Regions from separate parts of the Rahnella sp. BCC 1045 genome, predicted to be linked through region 1. Evidence: riboswitches for the same ligand, from Rfam matches in the RefSeq annotation. Region 1 holds a riboswitch; each other region holds the start of a gene.
The links. A riboswitch is a leader RNA that binds a small molecule or an ion and turns the genes downstream of it on or off. The one in region 1 is predicted to bind thiamine pyrophosphate.
Positions count from the first base shown of each region.

Region 1 (7,265 bases):
TCAGCTGTATATCGCATCGGGTCTCTCGGTGGCGCTGGCTCTGTACGCCTTAACGCTGCCGTCTTGCCCGACGTCCTGCGTGAAAAAAGGCAGCTCATGGGTGACCTTGCTGGGGCTTGATGCGTTTGTGTTGTTCCGCCAGAAGAAGATGGCCATTTTCTTCCTGTTCGCCATGCTGCTCGGCGTTTCCCTGCAGATCAGCAACACGTTTGCCAGCCCGTTTATGCATGATTTCTACCGCAATCCGCTCTTCCACGACAGCCTGGTGGTGAAGTATCCGTCCATTCTGTTGTCGATGTCCCAGATTGCCGAAGTCTTCTTTATTCTGACCATCCCGTTCTTCCTGTCCCGGTTTGGGATCAAGCGGGTCATGATGATCAGCATGGCGGCCTGGACGCTGCGCTTCGCACTGTTCGCTTTCGGCGATCCGTCGTTTGGTGGGATGATTTTCCTGTTGTTGTCGATGCTGGTGTACGGCTGCGCGTTCGACTTCTTCAACATTTCAGGGGCGATTTTCGTTGAAAAAGAAGTGGCGCATAATATCCGTGCCAGCGCTCAGGGCTTATTTATGACGATGGTGAACGGCGTCGGGGCGTATGTCGGTGCCATAGCCAGCGGGCATGTAGTCGATCACTTTACGGTAGATGGCGTGAAAGACTGGCAAAGTATCTGGCTTTCCTTTGCCGCTTATACCGTGGTTCTGGTGATCGTTTTTGCCTTCACGTTTAAGTACAAACATAACCCGAGAGAATTCACCAAACCGGTTCTCAGCCACTAATATCCGGCCGCCGGATGCCCAGCACTTTAGCTTCCGGCGCGGTACCGTCAGCCAGCGCCTGCGTCGGGCCATCGTAGAAAATCCTGCCATCCACAATCAGCAAGGTGCGCGGCGCAATCCGCGCCGCATCGTCCAGATTGTGCGACACCATCAGCAGTGTGAGATTACGCTGCTCACACACTTTATCCAGCAAACTCAGCATTTCGCTGCGCAGCGCAGGGTCGAGTGCCGAAAACGGCTCGTCGAGCAGCAAAACCGGCTGACTGCGTAGCAGACAACGCGCCAGGGCCACGCGCTGACGCTGCCCGCCGGAAAGCTGCGACGGCAGGCGTTCCAGACAATCTTCCAGCCCGACCTGCCGGGCGATTTCCTCTAATGCCTGCTTTTGCTGCGCGCTGAGTTTCAGCCCCGGGTGCAGCCCCAGTCCCATGTTCTGGCGTACGGTCAGATGCGAGAACAGATTGTTTTCCTGAAACAGCATTGAAACCGGACGTTTGGCCGGGGGCGTTGCGCTGTGATCGGCACAGTTCAGCAAAATCTGTCCGCTGACCGGCGTCAGAAAACCCGCCACCAGGCTGAGCAGGGTACTTTTCCCCGCACCGCTCGGGCCAAGGATCGCCACACGTTCACCGGCCGCGATGTGCAGATCAAAGCGCATCGGTAAATGTTCGTACAGGTAGGTCAGTTTATTCAGCGTCAGCATGGCGGCCCGGCAATTTCTCAATCAGGGTAAATAACAGGAAGCATAGCAGCAGGAGTAAAAGCGCCGTGACCGCACCGTCCTGGCTGCGATAGGAACCCATCTGCTGATACAGATAAAACGGCAGGGTGCGGAAATTCTCGTTGCCGAATAAGGCAATCACGCCGAAATCCCCCAGCGACAGCACACAGGCAAATGCCAGTGCCTGTGCGATCGGGCGTTTCAGCGCGCTCATTTCCACCCAACGCAGACGCTGCCAGCCGCGCATATCGAGCGAAATACACAGCGGGTTATAGCGCTCCGCCACATCACGCATCGGGTTATCCAGCACTTTTAATGCGTAAGGTACCGCCATCAGCGCATTGGTCATGATAACCAAAGGCCACGGGGTTTGCGGCAATCCGGTGGTATCACCGAGCAGCAGGAAAAAACCGGTCGCCAGCACGATGCCCGGCATCGCGAGGATCAGCATTCCGCTGAGATCCATCGCCTGCGCCCAGCCATTTTTCTGGCGTAAACGCAGCTCGCGGCTGCTCCACAGCAACATCATCGTCAGCAACACACACAATAATCCGCTGCCCAGCGCGATACGGACTGACGTCCATAAAGCCTGCCACAGCGCGGGCTGTTGCAGCACGCTGACGGCGGCGCGATTTATACCATCGAAAACCACGGCCAGCAGCGGCGGCAGGATCAGCAGTAAAGCCAGAACAATCAGCAGGCCGTCGGTAATGCGGCGCAGCGGGGAATCGTCCGGATTGCGCCAGCGCTGAGCATGGGTCTGACCGACCGGCAGCGCCTGGCTGAGTTTCTGGCTGAGCAGAACCAGCGTCAGACAACAAAACAGCTGGATGAGCGCCAGCGTGGCCGCGCGACTTAAATCGTAGTCGTAACTCAGTGCCTGATAAATGGCGAGTTCAATGGTGGTCGCCTGCGGACCGCCGCCCAGTGAAAGCACGGTGGCGAAACTCGCGAAACACAGCATGAATATCAGGGCAGCGGCGGGGAAAATCTGACGTCGGATCGCAGGCCATTCCACAAAGCGGAATTGCTGCCAGGCATTCATCCCGAGCTGCGCAGCCAGCTGCCGCTGTTCGATGGCGATATTTTCCAGCGCCTGTAATAAAAGACGGGTTGCCAGCGGCAGATTGAAAAATACGTGCGCCAGCAAAATGCCCTGTAAACCGTACGGCGAAAAACGGTAATCCACACCCAGCCAGTTGCAAATCTGCGCCAGCCAGCCCTGTCTTCCGTATACGCTGAGAATGCCGAACACCGCGACTAAAACCGGCAATACCAGCGTCATCGCGCACAATCGTAATAACAGCTGACGACCTGGGAAACGGCGGCGGAAGAGGGTGCGCGCCAGCAAAATAGCGGGCAGCACCGAGCAGAGCGCCGAAAGCAGCGCCTGCCAGAAGGTGAAACGGATGACGTGCCAGAGATACTGATCCTGCCACGCAGACACGCCGCTTATTTGTGGCGCATGACGCCACAACGAGCCTAATGCCAGCGCGGCGACCAGCAGCATCGCCAGTGACGCCACCGCGCCCGGCCACAGCCAGCGGGGGATCAACGGCTGACGGCGTTCTGCCATGCCTGAATCCATTCGCCGCGGTGAGAAGCTACATCCTGTGCGCTGTATTGCAGGGATTTTGCCGGTACGGTCAGCTGTTTGAAGGCATCAGGCAGTGGCGTGCTGATCACCGGATACATCCAGTTGCCGGTCGGAATGACTTTCTGGAAATCTTCAGTAGTGACGAATTTCATGAACTGTTCAGCCAGTTTCAGCTGTTTGCTGCTGGCCAGCTGACCCGCGACTTCCACCTGCATGTAATGACCTTCAGCGAAGTCAGCGGCGGCATAATTATCTTTCTTCTCTTCAACAATATGATAGGCCGGAGAAGTGGTGTAGCTCAGCACCAGATCGCTTTCGCCTTTGAGGAACAGGCCGTAAGCCTCGCTCCAGCCTTTGGTGACGGTCACGGTTTTCGCCGCCAGTTTTTGCCACGCTTCAGGCGCTTTGTCGCCATAGACTTTTTGCATCCACAGCATCAGGCCAAGACCCGGCGTGCTGGTGCGCGGATCTTCGTAAATCACTTTCCATTTCTGGTCGCTGTTGATCAGCTCATCGAGGCTTTTTGGCGGGTTTTTCAGTTTGTTTTTGTCATACACGAACGCGAAATAGCCGTAGTCGTAAGGCACAAACGTCGTGTTATTCCAGCCACCCGGCACCGTCAGTTGAGCATCAGTTTTCGGTGCTTTGGCAAACAGGCCGGTTTGCTCAGCGGCCTGCAACAGGTTGTTATCCAGACCGAGCACTACGTCCGCTTTAGTGTTTTTGCCTTCCATCCGCAGACGGTTCAGCAAAGATACGCCATCTTCCAGCGCGACATATTTCAGTTCGCAGCCGCACTGTGCCTCAAAGGCTTTTTTGATCGCCGGGCCGGGGCCCCAGTCGGCAGAGAAGGAATCGTAGGTATATACCGTCAGAACGGGTTTTGCAGCAAAGGCAGGTGCAGAAAGTAACAGCAGACAGGACAATATTTTTTTCAACTTTGCGCTCCAAAAAAGAAAAGGGGCAAAGGATTTTGAGTGAGCATCGCACAGTCTCAAATCCCTCCGCCGGGGTTAACCGGATCAGGTTCGACGGGTATCAGGTCTCAGCCATCTTTAAACGTGCTGCGCGTGTGTTGATCGGGCGTCGTGCAGTGCTCGAAATGCTCACGTACTTTGTGTACGCTCCGCTTTCTGTGCGCTGTACTTCACCCGCTGAACACGCGCTCGCGGCGTTTAAAAATCGAGGTCATTCTTCAATACAAAAGAAGTCACTCGGGCACCCCGTTGAGAACGGATGTCATTCTAGAGATTAACGGCGCAATGCGATAGTCCGATTAGCTGTCGGGTGGCGCGAACCAGGCAGATTTGAAGTCGAACCAGCCGAGGGTGTTCATCCGCACGCCGCGCATACTGCGCTGGCCTTGTAAAACCAGCCAGTGATGAAACAGCGGATGAATGTGATGGCAGGCGATCTGCTTCTGGCTCCAGTCGGCAATGGAAAGCTTTCCGGCGTGCCATAAAGCGGCGTCTTCATTCATCGTTTGCGGGAAACAATACGCCAGCAGCGGCAGTTCGTAGAATGAGGCAAACAGCGAAAACTCCAGCGGCAACGTGAAGTTGGCGCTACCCAGCCAGAGATCGGTTTTCACGCCGCCGCGGTACCACACCGCATAATCGACAATCTGGATCACCAGCTCAATGCCTTCTGCCGCCAGCAGCGGACGCAGCGCGTTGCAGATAGCGTGATGTTCTGAGTGCTCGTTATAAAACGTCAGCGTGACCTGCGTCAGACCGTCAGGTTTGGGCGGGTGGGGAAGCAGCGCTTTATGATGCCAGCGCGGCAACAGGCCGTACGCCGGCGACCAGTAACGCTGATAAACCGGCTCGGCAGCGTTGAGCAGCGCAATCGGATTGAACAAATCGCACAGCCACTGGCGCGTTTGTGCGTTTTGGCCGACCGGCGAACGCTGGTCGAAAAGCAGGAAATAACAACCTTCCTCAAGGCGGCTTTCAAGCTCGCTTTTGCCGGATTCATCGGCCTGAAGCTGGACGCCGGAATGCACCAGTTCCTCACTGAGTTCAGGTAGAACCCAGATATTGACCTCATCGATCAGCGCCCGGAATCCAAAATATTCGTCAAACGCGCGGATCCGCAGCTGCGTTTTCTGATTTCGTACCACGGCATACGGGCCGGTTCCCACCGGATGGCGGGCAAAATCGGGCAACGACTCCCACTCTTGTGGCAGGATTGTCGCGTGGATATTCCCGAACAGCCACGGCAGCCAGTGGTCGGGCGCGTTCAGATGAATGTCGATGACGTTTGGCGTTAATGAGATCACCGAGACGATATTGCCGAATAAGCGGTGTGATTTGAGACGAGCGAAGGTGGTAATAATATCGGCCATTTCCAGCTCACGACCATGATGAAAATGAATAGCCGGACGCAGATAGAACCGCCAGTGCAGCGCAGAGATTTCCTGCCAGTGATGGGCCAGATCGCCTTCTACTTCCCCGTTTTCCTCATTTATGCGCGTCAGCCCGCTGAAAATCTGTCGCGCGATGTGTGTTTCTGAGCGGCGCAACATGGTGCCGGGCAGCAGATTAAACAGCGGGCGATAGTACAGCACGCGAAGAATATGTTTGCCCTGACGGAAGCTGCGTCCCAGCTGGGATAACAGCATCTGGCGCACCATGTTTTTATCGCCAACCAGTTGTACCAGCTGATCAATCCGATCCTGTTCAAGCAGTTCTTCGGCACGTTGCTGCTGAAGCGCCAGACCGGTGTACAAAAAGGTCAGCTTTGACCGCTTACCGCGCCCGGCTTCTGCATCCCAGTTGAGCCAGCCCTGTTCCTGCATGGTGCTGAGCAATGATCGCATATGCCGCCGCGAGCAGTTCAGGATTTCCGATAACGCCAGCAAAGTGGTTTCGGTTTCTTCGCCGTGGCAGCTTTGCCACAATCTGATGAACTGCTGTTGCAAACGGGACGAGGTCATAAAAGAGGAACTCCGGAGGAAATCTCATCAATTTATCTTTCCTCATATTACCCCGATACTGATCTCCAACGAAAGCCAGTCATCAAGGTCAGGAGGTCATCATGAAAAACACGCTAACCGCCCGTTTCTATCAGCGTTACTTCGCTGCCGTCAGCAGAAATGCGGGCAGAAATCATGCTGACTGGCTGTCATGGGTTCCGGTGGAATACCGTTTAGACATTCTCTCCCGCCTGACGCAGTGGGACATCGCCTCGCAGGACGATGAGCAATACCGCCGTCATCTATAACCCGCAGGCGCGGCCGGATTCGATTTTCTGAGTAATGGTGTAATGTCACCAGCCAGTGGGGTAACTCACTGGTTTTTTTCTATTGATTATCCCCTTCACCCTTCGAGCCGCAAATGCGTTGGCCGCTCTTGCTCACCCGAATCACTGACTCATTTCAGCTCATCGGGATTCGCGAGATTGCCGCCTTCCTGCAACTCGAATTGTTTTGGGTATACACTGTATGTTTCGTTGTAAGACTTTCATTTCTCAGGGATGGCGTTATGTCTAAACCTCGTATTAATGCAATTTATGTCACCTTTCTGGTGGTGTCCTTGCTGTGTGGTGTCGCGGGCGCGTTGCAGGCGCCGACGCTTAGCCTGTTTCTGACCAATGAAGTGAAAGTCCGGCCAATGTGGGTCGGTTTCTTTTATACCGTCAACGCGATTGCCGGGATTGCGATCAGCTTTCTGCTGGCTAACCGCTCGGATAATAAAGGCGACCGCCGCAAATTGCTGATGTTTTGCTGCCTGATGGCCATCGGCAACAGCCTGGTATTTGCTTTCAGCCGTGATTATCTGGTGCTGATCACCGTTGGTGTTTTGCTGGCGGCCATCGGGAATGCGGCGATGCCGCAGCTGTTTGCGCTGGCGCGTGAACACGCCGACCGTTCATCCAGCGAAGTCGTCATGTTCAGCTCTATGATGCGTGCGATGCTCTCACTGGCGTGGGTACTGGGCCCGCCGTTGTCGTTCATGCTGGCGCTGAATTACGGTTTCACGCCGATGTATCTGAGTGCGGCCGCGGTGTTTGTCGGCAGCATACTGATGATTGCGTTTTTTCTGCCGTCCGTGCCACGCCTCGAACAACCGGTGGATGAAAAAGTCGTGCCGGTCAGCGCGTGGCGGAACAAAGATGTACGTCTGCTGTTTTTCGCGTCATTGTTGATGTGGACGTGCAATATCATG
Region 1 covers NZ_JAFMOZ010000140.1:66,515-73,779, reverse strand. Annotated here, with positions in the region: gene J1782_RS21105 (nucleoside permease) at 1-778, shown strand, start outside; gene thiQ (thiamine ABC transporter ATP-binding protein ThiQ) at 768-1,481, opposite strand; gene thiP (thiamine/thiamine pyrophosphate ABC transporter permease ThiP) at 1,465-3,075, opposite strand; gene thiB (thiamine ABC transporter substrate binding subunit) at 3,051-4,034, opposite strand; TPP riboswitch at 4,078-4,332, opposite strand; gene sgrR (HTH-type transcriptional regulator SgrR) at 4,373-6,034, opposite strand; gene sgrT (glucose uptake inhibitor SgrT) at 6,136-6,321, shown strand; gene J1782_RS21075 (MFS transporter) at 6,582-7,265, shown strand, end outside.

Region 2 (7,265 bases), on a different contig from region 1:
GGGTTTTTCGCAAGCTGCTGGGGATTACGCCAGCGGCCTATAAAAAACTCTATTGCCGCGAGCATATTAATTCCCAATAATTTGATAAAACCTTGCGCTAACAATCTCAAAATCCTGAGAAAACTCATGTTAGTATTATCTTCTCCTGATTCTGAAGACAAATTTTGCCCATGACAGACTCCTTTGAATTTCTCAGTAATGTGCCGGTAAATCAGCAGATTTACCGCACTTTGCGTCAGGACATTGTCACCTGTGCCATCGCACCGGGGGCGTTCCTGTCGGAGAAAGAAATTTCCACGCGTTTTAATGTTTCCCGCCAGCCGGTTCGCGAAGCCTTTATTAAACTGGCTGAAGCCGGGCTGGTACAAGTTCTGCCACAGCGCGGCACTTACGTGATGAAAATTTCTTCCAAACGGGTGGCCGACGGCCGTTTTATTCGTGAAGCCGTTGAAACCGCCGTCGTCCGCCGCGCCGCCATGGTCGCGACGGATAAAGATCTCGCGCTGCTGGAGCACAATCTTGAACGGCAGACGCTGGCGGCAAAAAGCCAGCAAACACAGGAATTCCTGTTACTCGACGATGAATTTCACCGCACCATCGCGCAGATTATTGACTGCCGCCTGGCGTGGGAAACCGTCGAGCACATTAAAGCCACGATGGATCGCGTACGGTTTCTGACGCTCAGTAAAGTGTCGCCGCCGGAAAATCTCATCGCGCAGCACTACGCCATTTTTGACGGACTGAAAGCGCACGATCCGGACGCGGCCGAAAAAGCCATCCGCATCCATTTGCAGGAGATGATTTCCACCATCACGCCCATTGCTGAGCAAAACAGCGACTGGTTTGATGCGGAATAGATCTGGCAAAACAGTTTTCCCCGCGTTTTAGCGCAATGCCAACGGGCGGGGTACAACGCGTTTCAGGGAAGTTTGGTCCAGTCCTTCTGCGGATGGTAGAAGGCTTCCGGCGGACCAAATGCGCCAAGTTTATCGTCATCCAGACTGCTGTAGTTCTCTCCACAATATCTCAAATAGCCAACGCGCATATCCACCAGCTCTAGCTCGCGTGGTGTTAACTGAACGGGCTTACCCATAAACTTTTCCTTGTATTCAGACGGTGTAATACGAGACGCCTCGGAAAATTTCGTCATCATGGCTAACGTAATCCGAAAAAGATGCCCGTTTTGCGGCGTAGCCCCAAAATTTGTATGACAACTTGGTGTAAGCTGTAAACCACATCAATATCGTGGATACTTTTATGCCTTCTGCATCCCCCCTGAAAAAAAGCTACTACAGCGCAGATCAGTCGCTGTCCTTATCGCAGCTCGATGTCGAGAAAATCAGCCAGGTCGTGCGCGATCTGGACGTGGCTGAAAGCGAAAAAGAGCACTACGTCACGGGCTGGATGGGTCAGAACAGTGTGGTACTGGTGAGGAATTATCAGGACAAACGCGGGACGTCTAACGGAATTGTCATGTCACGCGGCAACCGCTATAAACTGACCATTCAGGCCATTACCTTCCGCATTCCCAAATTCCTGTTGTGGATTACGTTTCGCCGCAAGCCACGTACCATGACCGTAATTGCTTACAACAAGCTGGGTGAACAGGCTACCGGTCTGCAACAGTTTATGCATATTCAGGAACCTGAGCTGAAAGAGCAGCTGGAAAGCGACTGGCGTGAGCTGAATGATTATCTCGGCATGGCTTGCTGGCAGATGGAGAATAACCAGCCACTGTGGCGCAAGCTGCGTGAAGAAATCACGCCACAGTCGCTGCTGATGCAGGCAGAATCCGCGTGGTTCAGCGGCAAAAAACTGCAAAAAGACGGTGAATGCGAAGGATTGTGGCTGCACGAACAGTTTATCGGGCGTCGTACCGGTGAGCACGCGGCGCTGTTACTGTCGTGGAAAGATGAGGAAAATCAGGATATTGCCAGCTACCGGTTTGAGCGTGTTTCAGCCACGAAGATCCGTGTAATGCTGCGACCGCGCAAAGAAGCGAAATTCTACCCGCTAAACCCGTTTGACGCCGTGCATCTGCAACAGGCGCTGACGATGTATCACCAGGCAGAAGAGGCGCTGAGCGAAACCCAGCGCCGCGCCTGAGCGGTTTACCACCAGCGGTGGAAATGATGCACAGGCCCGATGCCGTGGCCGACTTCCAGTGAGTCGGCCTGCATCAGTGCCTGCTGGAGATAATCTTTTGCTTCGCGTACGGTATCGGCCCAGTTGTTATGCCGCGGTCGCAGTGCCGCCAGCGCGGCCGATAATGTACACCCCGTTCCGTGCGTGTGCCGGGTATTCACGCGCGGTGCGGTAAACCGCTCGCGTGAACCGGTCATAAACAACCAGTCCGGGCTTTCTTCATCACTCAGATGACCGCCTTTCATCAGCACCGCCTCACATCCCATCGCCAGTAACGCTTCGCCCTGTTCACGCATTTCTGCTTCAGTCAGCGCCACCGGGCATTCCAGTAACGCAGCGGCTTCCGGCAGATTGGGGGTAATAATTGAAACCTGCGGAATCAGCAAACGGCGCACGGCATCAACGGCCTCCGGCAACAGCAGCGGATCGCCACTTTTCGCCAGCATGACGGTATCAAGCACCACAAAAGGCGGCTGATAATACTTAAGCCTTTCAGCGACCGCTTCAACAATCTGGCTGTTCGCCAGCATGCCGATTTTAGTGCTGTCGATTCGCACGTCGCTGAGTACGGAATCGAGCTGCGCGGCCACGAAATCCGGCTCAATGTTGTAAACAGACTGCACGCCACGGGTATTTTGCGCCACCAGCGCCGTGATAACGCTCGTGCCATACGCGCCGAGCGCCGAGAAGGTTTTGAGATCTGCCTGGATCCCCGCGCCGCCGCTCGGGTCAGTACCTGCTATGGTCAGGGCATTGACTCTTCTCATCCGATTTTTTCCCCGTTCAGCCACTCTTCGCGCATCAAATACAGGTTATCGAGAAACTCTGGCGTGAAGCTGCCCGGCCCTTTCACCACTGCGCAGGCACGCTCACCGGCACAAGACATGACGCGACATGCCGCGGCAACGTTATCCAGACGTTTGCCGGGCAATGCGGCAAACGCCGCAACAACCGCTGATAACGAACAGCCGGTGCCGACGATGCGGGTCATCATCAGATGTCCGCCGGGAACAGACCAGCTGCGTTCGCCGTCGGTGACGTAATCAGTTTCACCGGTGACAGCCACCACCGCGCCGGTTTCCAGCGCCAGTTGCTGTGCAGCCGGTAAGGCAGACAGCGAATCATCGCCGCTGTCTACGCCACGCCCGGACGCACTCAGGCCGCTAAGCGCACGGATTTCAGAGGCGTTTCCGCGGATGGCGGCGGGTGTAAGTTTGATGAGTTCAAGGCAAAACTCCGTGCGCCAGCTCAGGCCGCCGACGGCAACCGGATCCAGCACCCAGGGTTTTCCGGCCTGATTTGCTGCGTGAATCGCTGCCAGCATCGCCTCAGCATGAGGACGGGTCAGCGTGCCGACATTCACCAGTAAGGCATCGGCCACCGCGCTGAACTGCGCGGCTTCGGCCGGGTCAGTCACCATTGCCGGTGAGGCACCGAGCGCCAGCAGAACATTGGCCGTAAAGGATTGCACCACGTCATTGGTCAGGCAGTGAACCAGCGGCGCGGAGGCACGAAGTTGTCGTAAAGAAGCGGCGGATGTTGCGCCGGGAAACACGGAAGGTCGGGTATTCATAGTTCTCCCCACCGGCGCTAAAGAAGGCGGTATCGGGAGAGATACCTGACTTCCCTACGCTGGCATAATCCAGATCAGGTAATACGGGTAAAATCTCAGCCGTTCTTTTGCAAGAGCGGCACCCCGAGTCAAGGAAGCATTATTGGTGGCGAGCCTGAGAAGGTCAATCAGGATTTTTCGTACAGCGTGTTATTTCGCCGCCGACGCAATAAGGTTAATTTCCAGTAAAACATCGACCAGAAGTTCCACGCAAACTGTTGTCCGGGCAGGATATGGCGCGTTGAAATGTTTTACATACGCCTCGTTAAAGGCTTTGAAATCTTTCTTATCGGTCAGGTAAACATTCACGGAAACAGCATCATCGAGTGTCAGGTTATATTCTTTAAGCGATCCGGCTATTTTCGAAAATACCAAATGGGTCTGCGCTTCAATTCCGGCGGGCGTTGTGCCTTCCGCGGTAATCGGTACTTCGCCGGAAACAAAATAAAGATTGCCGCTTTTACGGACTTTGGGAAAAGGTAAGGTCCCTGTGAGCATAATGAATTCCTCGATTCAGACGTAAAATCAGAAGTTTGATATCAGCAACATGCCGTAGAAAATTAAGACAGCCGCCAGCGTGATATAAACTATCCGTGAATCACGGGGATCCACCGGTTTGTTTTTCTCTGTCATATAAACAACTTAGCTATTGGAAATAAATTAATTGAGAGGACTTAAGCGATAGATTTTAATTAAGATAAATAGTACCTCGCATATACAGCGCCGCTTTGCCGCTGATAATCACCCGATCATTTCCGCTCATTTCACATTGCAGTTCGCCTTTACGCGCACCGCCCTGCCGGGCGTTCATCTGCGTTTTATTCAGACGTTTCGACCAATACGGTGCCAGCGAGGTGTGGGCTGAACCGGTTACCGGATCTTCATTCACCGCCACGCGAGGCCCGAACCAGCGGGAGACAAAATCAAAATTATCGCCCGCAGCGGTGACCACCACGCCACGGGTATCAAAAGCATTGAGCGCTGCGAAATCCGGCGCGAGGGCTTCCAGTGCGGCAGCATCTTCAATCACAATGATAATATCATCGGTTTTAAGCACCGCGGTGATCGGTGCTGTCAGCCCAAGTGCCTGAGTGAGTCCGTCTGGCAGCGTGAAAGACACCGGAGATTTCAGCGGGAAATCCATGTGGAAAACCTCATCCTGGCAGGTCACCCATAAATCTCCGCTGCGGGTAGAAAACCGCAGCGATGCGGATTTATCGCCCAGCGCCTGGCTTATCACCCACGCCGCCGCCAGCTTGGCATGACCGCATAAATCCACTTCGGTGCCCGGCGTGAACCAGCGCAGCTCATAATGGTCACCGTTTTTGACGAAGAAAGCCGTTTCGGAAAGATTATTTTCACGGGCAATATTGCTTAAAACGCTGTCATCCAGCCAGTGAGGCAACGGGCAAACGGCCGCCGGATTTCCACTAAAACTTTGCGATGCAAATGCATCGACCTGATAAATTGATATTTCCATTTCAGACTCCTCACTATAAGTGACCACTATTCATCGCCACCGGATTTCTTAATTTCATCCAGATAGTTGTAGATGGTGTAGCGGGTAACGCCCAGTTTGCTGGCCGCCTTTTCAACGCCGCCTTTGACGATAAACATCCCGCGATCCTGCATAACTCTGACGGCTTCGAGTTTCTCTTTTTTATTCATCGGTTTACCCGCTCGCCCCGACTGAGACAGGGAAGAATCAATGATTTCTTCCATCATGGACCCGAGATCGGTTTGGGAATTTTGCGGCGTATTTTCTGAAGAATACTGTCTGAGCAGGCGCCCGAGCGCCGCATGCGCAATTTCAACTTCACTGAGATCAACGTTGATACACAGGCTGGCAAATGCGACGCCCTCCGCGTCGCGATAAACCGTCGTGGCGCTTTTCAGTTTTGTTCCTTTCGCGGTCACTGTTGTGTAATCCGCAATAACCAGCGGTTCTGAGGATGGAGAAGCCGTATTCCGGGCGTTGAGAAGACCGGCGAATCCTAAATCACCGTCCGGGCCGCTGAACATGGAATCCCCTACCGCCCGGCCAGAAACGTGACCATTGGCAATTTTCAGCACGGAAGACGACGGATTTGCCAGGTCATGAACTACGATTTCGGTATTGTTGCCGATGGCCGCCTCAAGAGCCTCCACGGAGGCGAAGAGCGTTTTCAGAACGAGTGCTCTTTCGGCTGTGGCGTCTGGTGGAATTTTGGGCATGGGTGTTGTAGTCCGCGATTGCATTAGATGCAAACACAATATCAACCGAATGTTGAAATATCAATTTTTTGTTGATTAAATCACACGTGTACCATAAACCAAATTGAACTCCCGCAAAGTCGCTGGCAGTATGGCTCAGTGAAGTGAACGTTCTCTGCCCTCATATTTTCAAAGGAATTCACTCTTTGACATCCCCACTTAACATACGCCCTTACGAAGAAGCCGATCGCCCCTTTTTGCGCACGCTGTACCTGGCTTCACGCAAACAGACCTGGACATGGCTGGAAGACGATTTTCAGCTGGAAGATTTTGACCGTGCGGTCATCGGCGAAAAGATTCTGGTCGCTGAACGGGACGGGCATCTGCTGGGATTTGCCTCTGTTTTTACACAGGAGAATTTCCTGCATAACCTGTTTATCGATCCGCAGTTTCAGGGGACCGGTGCAGGCTCGGCTTTGTTGCACGCCGCCGAGACCACCTTTACCCGCAGAGGCTCTCTAAAATGTCTGGTAAAGAGTACAAATTCAGTTGGTTTTTATCTGTCAAAAGGCTGGATCATTATCTCTACCGGCGAAAGTCCGAAAGGTGAGTATTATCTATTTCATTCACCTTGCAAATAATTGGATCATTAATCATTTGTGCGCATGGCCATTTTTTCGCGATCCTGACTAACATCAATTTTTCTTTGTAGTTAAGAGGTTAAATTCCACAGCGGTGCTATACATACTCTGTCTTCCTTAAAATTTCCGAGGGTACGAATGAAAAAAATAAAACTGATGCAGGCCGCACTGGTGACCGGCGCCCTGTTCCTTGCAGGCTGTACCAGCCATGTAACCCAGAGCGAAAAATTCTCTGGCTTCCTCGGCGATTACTCCAACCTTAAAGAAACCAAAACTGCATCAGGCACACCTGTGCTGCGCTGGATTGATCCTTCCTTTAAAGCGTCAAATTATTCTTACCTGATGTATGAGCCGATCAAATTCTATCCGGAACCACAACCGACTCCACAAATCAGTAAAGAAACGCTGCAGGGTGTGCTGGATTACGCCAACAGCCGCCTGAAACCGGCCATGGGAGAACGCCTGCAACTGACCGATCATGCAGGTCCGCGCACTTTGATTTTCAAAGGTGCGATTACCGGTGTGAATACATCAGCGGAAGGCCTGCAATTCTATGAAGTGATCCCGGTGGCACTGGTGATTGCCGGGGCTGAAACCGCCAGCGGACACCGTACCCGCGATACCGAAGTATTCTTTGAAGGCGAGCTGATCGACGCGAGCACCGGTAAACCGGT
Region 2 covers NZ_JAFMOZ010000133.1:90,548-97,812, reverse strand. Annotated here, with positions in the region: gene J1782_RS16730 (AraC family transcriptional regulator) at 1-80, shown strand, start outside; gene J1782_RS16725 (GntR family transcriptional regulator) at 171-857, shown strand; gene J1782_RS16720 (hypothetical protein) at 920-1,153, opposite strand; gene J1782_RS16715 (hypothetical protein) at 1,258-2,106, shown strand; gene thiD (bifunctional hydroxymethylpyrimidine kinase/phosphomethylpyrimidine kinase) at 2,112-2,912, opposite strand; gene thiM (hydroxyethylthiazole kinase) at 2,909-3,718, opposite strand; TPP riboswitch at 3,753-3,854, opposite strand; gene J1782_RS16700 (RidA family protein) at 3,908-4,255, opposite strand; gene J1782_RS16695 (PhzF family phenazine biosynthesis protein) at 4,446-5,237, opposite strand; gene J1782_RS16690 (transcriptional regulator) at 5,264-5,971, opposite strand; gene J1782_RS16685 (GNAT family N-acetyltransferase) at 6,157-6,591, shown strand; gene J1782_RS16680 (DUF3313 domain-containing protein) at 6,730-7,265, shown strand, end outside.
Region 2: it holds a riboswitch for thiamine pyrophosphate, as region 1 does, so the genes downstream of both, thiM (hydroxyethylthiazole kinase) here and thiB (thiamine ABC transporter substrate binding subunit) in region 1, are expected to answer to the same signal.

Region 3 (7,265 bases), on a different contig from region 1:
GCGGCATCACTGCCGCGCATCCGGCTTCTTCAAGACGCTTGCACAGCACCGGATCAGCACTGCAATAAGGCAAAACGACAAACCCCTGTTTCACTAGTATCTCTGCGGCTTTCAGGGTTTCGATGGCATCGGGCAGCAGGTATTTCATGTCCGGATGAATTTCAAGTTTCACCCAGTGGGTTCCCAGTGCTTCCCTTGCCAGCTGTGCGGCAAATACTGCTTCTTCTGCCGTTTTAGCGCCCGATGTGTTCGGCAACAAGCGGACGCCGAGCTGTTGCAGGGGAGACAAAATATCGTCACCGCCACGCCGCAGATCGACGCGTTTCATCGCCATGGTCACCAGCTCAGAGCCCGATGCTTCCAGCGCCTGTTGCATCAGCGCCGGACTGGCGAATTTTCCGGTTCCGGTCAAAAGGTGGGATGTAAATGTGGTATCAGCAATTTTTAACATGTTTCATCCTCCGGCTATCGCCTGAAAGAGCAAAATCTCATCACCGTCTGCCAGCCAGTGTGCAGGCCAGTTATCGCGGGGGATAATGACCTGATTTACCGCCAGCGCTCTGCCCGCAGTGTTTAACGCCAGCTCATCGAGCAGAGCTAACAGCGGGAGCGGCTGACTGAACTGATGAGATTCATCATTGACCAGAATAATCACGCATAGCCTCCGCAGACGGTACAGGCAGATGATCGCGTGAGTTGCAGTGAACGCCAGTTCTGTGTTTTTCCGTCGAACAGCCGGAGTTTGCCGCTCAGTGTGCAAGGCAGCCCAGCCAGGATTTTCAGTGCTTCGAGCGCCTGTAATGTCCCGATGGTGCCCACTACCGGCCCGAGTACGCCGGATGTCCGGCAGTTACGTTGCACGGTTTCCTGATCCGGATACAAACAGGCATAACAACCGTGAGCGTAGGGTGCTTCAATCACCAGAAGCTGTCCGCTGAATCCGACGGCGCTGCCGCTGATTAGCGTTTTGCCTGCATCCACGCAGGCTTTATTGACGGCATGACGGGTCTCCATATTGTCGCTGCAATCCAGAACGATATCGGCATTGGCCACCGCTTGTGTCAGCGCTTCACCCAACAGGCGTTCCGTAATGGCCACGGCTTCGCAAAGCGGATTCAGGCGCAGCAGCTCACGCTTTGCCAAAGTGGCTTTGGGCTGATCGAGATCGGCTGTGCGGTAAAGGATTTGCCGCTGAAGATTGGTGATATGCAGCCGGTCGTCATCGGCCAGAAAAAGCGTGCCGACGCCCGCCGCCGCCAGATACAGGGCGGCAGGAGAACCGAGTCCGCCAAGTCCGACGATCAGCACCTTTGCCGCCTGTAACTTTTCTTGCGCCTGCGGGCCGAATTCCTCCAGCATCAGCTGACGGCTGTAACGCATAAAAGCCGCATCGTTAAGCATCTTCCGGCACCTTGCTGGCACACAAGGCCAGCAGTTCGGCGGTGGCTGCACGCCAGTCCGTGGCCTGCGTAATGGCGCTGACGACCGCAATGCTGCCGACGCCGCAGTCCAGAACCGACGGCGCGCGGTCAATGCTGATCCCGCCGATGGCCACTGTCGGAAAGCGGCCATCGAGTTGCTTAATGTGTCGGGTGAGTTCTTCCAGACCCTGTGGCGCCGACGGCATATCTTTGGTCTGCGTCGGGAAGATATGGCCCAGAGCGATGTATGAAGGATTCACGGAAACGGCGCGCGTCATTTCAGCCTCGTCATGCGTGGAAACGCCCAGTCGCAGACCGGCCTGACGAATTGCCGCAAGATCGGCTGTATCGAGATCTTCCTGACCCAGATGCACGCCATATGCATGATGCTTCACCGCCAGACGCCAGTAATCGTTGATGAACAGCCGCGCCTGATATTTTTTTCCCAGCGCGATAGCCTCGATAATTACCGGTTCGACGTCTTCATCGGGTAAATCTTTCACCCGCAACTGCAGCGTTTTCACGCCTGCATCGAGCAGACGGGCGATCCATTCCACCGTATCGACAACCGGATATAAACCAAGGTGAAAAGGAACGGCGGGGAAGGGCTGAGCTGACTGATTCATTTGTTGATCTCCGTGGCAGGATGATAAAGCTCGCCGCCGCGTGAACGGAATTCAGCTGACATTTGTGCCATGCCGGATTCAACGAGTTCGATGGGCCGGGCTTTAGCTTCCAGCGCGGCGGCGTAATCGCGAACTTCCTGAGTGATTTTCATTGAGCAGAATTTCGGGCCGCACATCGAACAGAAGTGGGCGACTTTGCCGGATTCCTGCGGTAACGTTTCATCGTGGTAGGCGCGGGCAGTGGCCGGGTCCAGAGCCAGATTAAACTGATCTTCCCAGCGGAATTCGAAACGGGCTTTGGACATGGCGTTGTCGCGGATTTGCGCACCCGGATGGCCTTTGGCTAAATCGGCGGCATGTGCTGCAATTTTGTAGGTAATCAGACCCTGCTTAACGTCTTCTTTATTCGGCAGGCCGAGATGCTCTTTCGGTGTGACGTAACACAGCATGGCACAACCGAACCAGCCAATCATCGCAGCGCCAATACCGGACGTGAAGTGGTCATAACCGGGCGCAATGTCGGTCGTCAGCGGCCCGAGCGTATAGAACGGCGCTTCGTGGCATTGCTCGAGTTCTTCCGTCATATTGCGGCGGATCATCTGCATCGGCACATGCCCCGGCCCTTCAATCATCACCTGCACGTCATATTCCCAGGCGATTTTCGTCAGCTCGCCCAGCGTGTGCAATTCTGCAAACTGCGCTTCGTCGTTGGCGTCCTGAATCGAGCCGGGACGCAGACCGTCACCGAGAGAAAGCGAGACATCGTAAGCGGCGCAGATTTCGCAAATCTCCCGGAAATTTTCATACAGGAAGCTTTCGCGATGATGTGACAGACACCATTTCGCCATGATTGAGCCACCGCGCGAAACAATACCGGTCAGACGTTTGGCGGTCATCGGCACATAACGCAGCAACACGCCAGCGTGAATGGTGAAGTAATCCACACCTTGTTCCGCCTGCTCCAGCAGGGTGTCGCGGAACATTTCCCAGTTAAGGTCTTCGGCCACACCATTCACTTTTTCCAGCGCCTGATAAATCGGCACCGTACCGATCGGCACCGGGCTGTTACGCAGGATCCATTCACGGGTTTCATGGATATAGCGGCCGGTGGAGAGATCCATCACCGTGTCCGCGCCCCAGCGCGTCGACCACACCAGTTTTTCAACTTCTTCTTCGATGGATGACGTCACCGCCGAGTTGCCGATATTGGCGTTCACCTTCACCAGAAAATTGCGGCCAATGATCATCGGCTCGGATTCCGGGTGATTGATGTTGGCGGGGATAATCGCGCGACCGGCGGCCACTTCCTGGCGAACAAAGTCGGCGGTGATATTCGCGGGCAGGTGCGCCCCGAAGCTTTCACCGGGATGTTGCTGGCGCAGGACTTCTCCGCGGATCCGCTCACGCCCCATGTTTTCGCGAATAGCGATGAATTCCATCTCAGGGGTAATCATGCCCCGTCGCGCATAATGCAGCTGTGTGACATTTTTACCGGCAATGGCTTTTCGCGGGCGCGGAAGATGTTCGAAGCGTAAATGATCCAGCCCTTCGTCGGCCAGGCGCTGCTGAGTAAAACCGGAGCTGACTTGCGGAAGTTCTTCGGTATCGGCGCGTCCGGTTATCCAGCGGGCACGCAATTTTTCAAGACCGGTATGCACGTCGATGGTCGCAGACGGGTCGCCATACGGTCCGGCGGTGTCATAAACCGGAATCGCTTCGTTTTCTTCAAACTGCGGGTTGTCTTTTCCGCCGCCGACCAGCGTCGGGCTGAGCTGGATTTCACGCATAGGGACACGAATACCGGCGTTGTCGCCCTGAAGATAGATACGTCGGGAATTGGGAAAGGCTTCGCCCTGCAAGCTGTCGATAAATGACTGTGCCTGTGCGCGTTGTTCACGGCGGTTAGCGGGCTTTTTTTCGGATGTAACGGGTTTCTGGGTACTCGACATAGCAAATTCCTTGTGTTGTTTTCACGCCAAAAAGCGTGACAGAACGTAATGGAAAATTGCTTGTCTGGAGGTTTACGGCAGGAGTAAAAATGGGCGGTTGAACGCTGGCGGCCGTTTGCAGGCTGATGCCAAATCGCGCTAAACGCATAACATTACTCTTGTTCCCTTCGCGGGTACTAACCCGATCAGGTTCCGCGGATCCCGAATTAACGGTCTCAGCCTGGCATCATCTCCGCGAGGAAATTTTGCACGAGGCACTCCGACAAGAAGCCTCAATATAGGAGGCCGTTGTAAAAACTACAACCCTGAGCAGGGTTTTTATTGTGGCAACGTGTTGTGCAGAAGTAACACGTTACGCGGGTCTGGCAAGATGCTCTTCGTTTGCAGAAGGCAATTCTTTGCGACTTTCCGGATCAAAGGCCAGAATGATCAGTTGATCCTCAAGCTGAAAACGCGCATCCAATGCTTCACCCACATCGGATAATGCATAATGAAATGCGAAAGCATTGTCATCATCAATATCATTTTCGGTGTAACTGTCATGGAAAGCCATGATAGCTTCAGTATTGAGCTCGAGTGCAGGGTATATTTTCGCAGCCTGTAATTTTATCTCTGCACCTTCCACTTCATCGATGACCCGTTGATAAAGATGGAAATGACCGGCAGAAAGGTAATCCACCAGGTTATGGCAAAAGTTGTCCAGCGCTTTTTCATTCAGCGGTGTATGTTTTTCTTTATTGGGTTTCAGGCCGACCAGTGTGCAGTAAGACACCAGCAATTCTTTACGCGCGTGCAGCCATTGATCCACTAACTCATTACTGCCACCAACGCGTTGGGTCAGTCTTTCCAGACGATTTAGCATGGTTGACTCCGTGAGCGAGAAAAAAGTAACCAAAGGTTACTAATATGTAAATATCAACCCCAGATTGTCAGTCTCGTCGAGGTTATGCAACAACAATTATGGAATTACAGATCACAGAAGAACATACCGGCTGGTGGGTAATCAGCTATGAGGGCAAGCTGTGGCTGCCCGAAGGTGAACTGCCGAATGGCAGCGCTGCGCAATTTTCTCTGACGGGCAAAATCGCGCGTCAGATTGGTGAATGGCAGGGCGAACCGGTGTGGATGGTACGTCAGGCGATGCACAATCACATGGTATCTGCACGGCAGATGCTCGATCAGGATCGCGGGCTATTCCAGCTGGTCGGGCGCGGCGTGCAGCTGTCGGAATTTTACCGTTCGCACAAGTTCTGCGGCTATTGCGGCCACGAGATGCACGTCAGTAAAACCGAATGGGCCGCGCTGTGCGGGCATTGCCGTGAACGCTATTACCCTCAAATTGCGCCCTGCATTATTGTCGCCATTCGCCGCGGTGATGAGATTTTGCTGGCGCAGCATGTCCGCCACCGCAATGGCATTCATACGGTTCTGGCTGGCTTCGTGGAAGTCGGGGAAACTCTCGAAGAAACTGTGGCGCGTGAAGTCATGGAAGAGAGCAATATCTGCGTGAAGAATGTCCGTTACGTCAGTTCCCAGCCGTGGCCTTTCCCTAATTCGCTGATGATGGCGTTTATGGCCGACTACGACAGCGGTGACATCGTGCATGATCCGAAAGAGCTGCTCAACGCAGGCTGGTATCGCTTTGATCAACTGCCACAGTTGCCGCCACCGGGGACCATCGCCCGCCGGCTGATTGAAGATACGGTTGCGCTGTGCCGCGCAGAAAGAGATGAAGACGACGTGTAGCAGGAGTGTTGCATGCTAGAATGCCGCCAGATTATTTTCGGGCGGCCCGAATATTGAAGGAAAAAGACAGAATGAATGAGTTGAAAAATGACCGCTACCTGCGCGCCCTGTTACGCCAGCCTGTGGATATCACACCGGTCTGGATGATGCGTCAGGCGGGCCGTTATTTGCCAGAATACAAAGAAACCCGCGCTGTAGCCGGTGATTTTATGTCGCTTTGCAAGAATGCAGAGCTGGCCTGCGAAGTGACCCTCCAGCCACTGCGTCGCTACCCGCTGGACGCCGCGATTCTGTTCTCTGACATCCTGACCATTCCTGATGCCATGGGGCTGGGGTTGTATTTCGAAGCCGGTGAAGGCCCTCGTTTTTCTTCCCCGCTGACCTGCCGTGCCGATGTGGAAAAACTGCCCGTCCCCGATCCTGAAATGGAACTGGGATACGTCATGAATGCGGTTCGTACTATCCGTAAAAACCTCAAAGGTGAAGTGCCGCTTATCGGTTTTTCCGGCAGCCCGTGGACACTGGCGACATATATGGTGGAAGGTGGCAGCAGCAAAGCCTTCACAAAAATCAAAAAGATGATGTATGCCGATCCGCAGACTTTGCACCTTTTGCTCGATAAAGTGGCTGACAGCGTCATTCTCTACCTTAATGCTCAAATCAAAGCGGGCGCTCAGTCTGTCATGATTTTTGACACCTGGGGCGGCGTGCTGACGCCTCGAGATTACCGCGAGTTTTCCCTGAACTACATGCATAAAATTGTCGACGGCCTGATCCGTGAAAACGAAGGGCGCCGTGTGCCGGTGACGTTGTTCACCAAAGGCGGCGGACAATGGCTGGAAGCGATGGCGGCAACCGGTTGTGACGCGCTGGGCCTCGACTGGACAACAGATATTGCCGAAGCCCGTCGTCGCGTGGGCGACAAAGTGGCGATTCAGGGCAACATGGATCCTTCCATGCTCTATGCTTCTCCGGTACGTATTGAACAGGAAGTGGAAACCATTCTGGCCGGTTTTGGTAAAGGCAACGGTCATGTGTTTAACCTGGGCCACGGCATTCACCAGGATGTTCCGCCAGAAAATGCGGGTGCGTTCGTGGAAGCTGTACATAGCCTGTCCCGGCAATATCACGAGTAAATCCGGCGTATGATTGATACCCGCGCATTACGTGAAGAACAACGGATCCTTGCAGATCAAATTGAACTGCGGGATCCGACTGAATTCAGCACACCGGCGTTGATCGCGGGTGTGGATGTCGGTTTCGAACAGGGTGGTGAAGTAACGCGAGCCGCGGTTGCGGTTCTGCGTTATCCCTCGCTTGAGCTGGTGGAATACCAGATAGCCCGCATTCCAACCGTCATGCCTTATATTCCCGGCTTCCTTTCTTTCCGGGAACTACCGGCGCTGTTGCAGGCCTGGAAGCAAATCAATGCGCGGCCCGATCTGGTGCTGGTTGACGGGCAGGGTATTGCGCATCCGCGCCGTCTTGGCGTCGCCAGCCATTTTGGCCTGATGATTGACGTG
Region 3 covers NZ_JAFMOZ010000097.1:20,364-27,628, forward strand. Annotated here, with positions in the region: gene J1782_RS03935 (thiazole synthase) at 1-451, opposite strand, end outside; gene thiS (sulfur carrier protein ThiS) at 455-655, opposite strand; gene J1782_RS03945 (HesA/MoeB/ThiF family protein) at 652-1,401, opposite strand; gene thiE (thiamine phosphate synthase) at 1,394-2,047, opposite strand; gene thiC (phosphomethylpyrimidine synthase ThiC) at 2,044-3,996, opposite strand; TPP riboswitch at 4,142-4,268, opposite strand; gene rsd (sigma D regulator) at 4,349-4,858, opposite strand; gene nudC (NAD(+) diphosphatase) at 4,957-5,742, shown strand; gene hemE (uroporphyrinogen decarboxylase) at 5,814-6,878, shown strand; gene nfi (deoxyribonuclease V) at 6,888-7,265, shown strand, end outside.
Region 3: it holds a riboswitch for thiamine pyrophosphate, as region 1 does, so the genes downstream of both, thiC (phosphomethylpyrimidine synthase ThiC) here and thiB (thiamine ABC transporter substrate binding subunit) in region 1, are expected to answer to the same signal.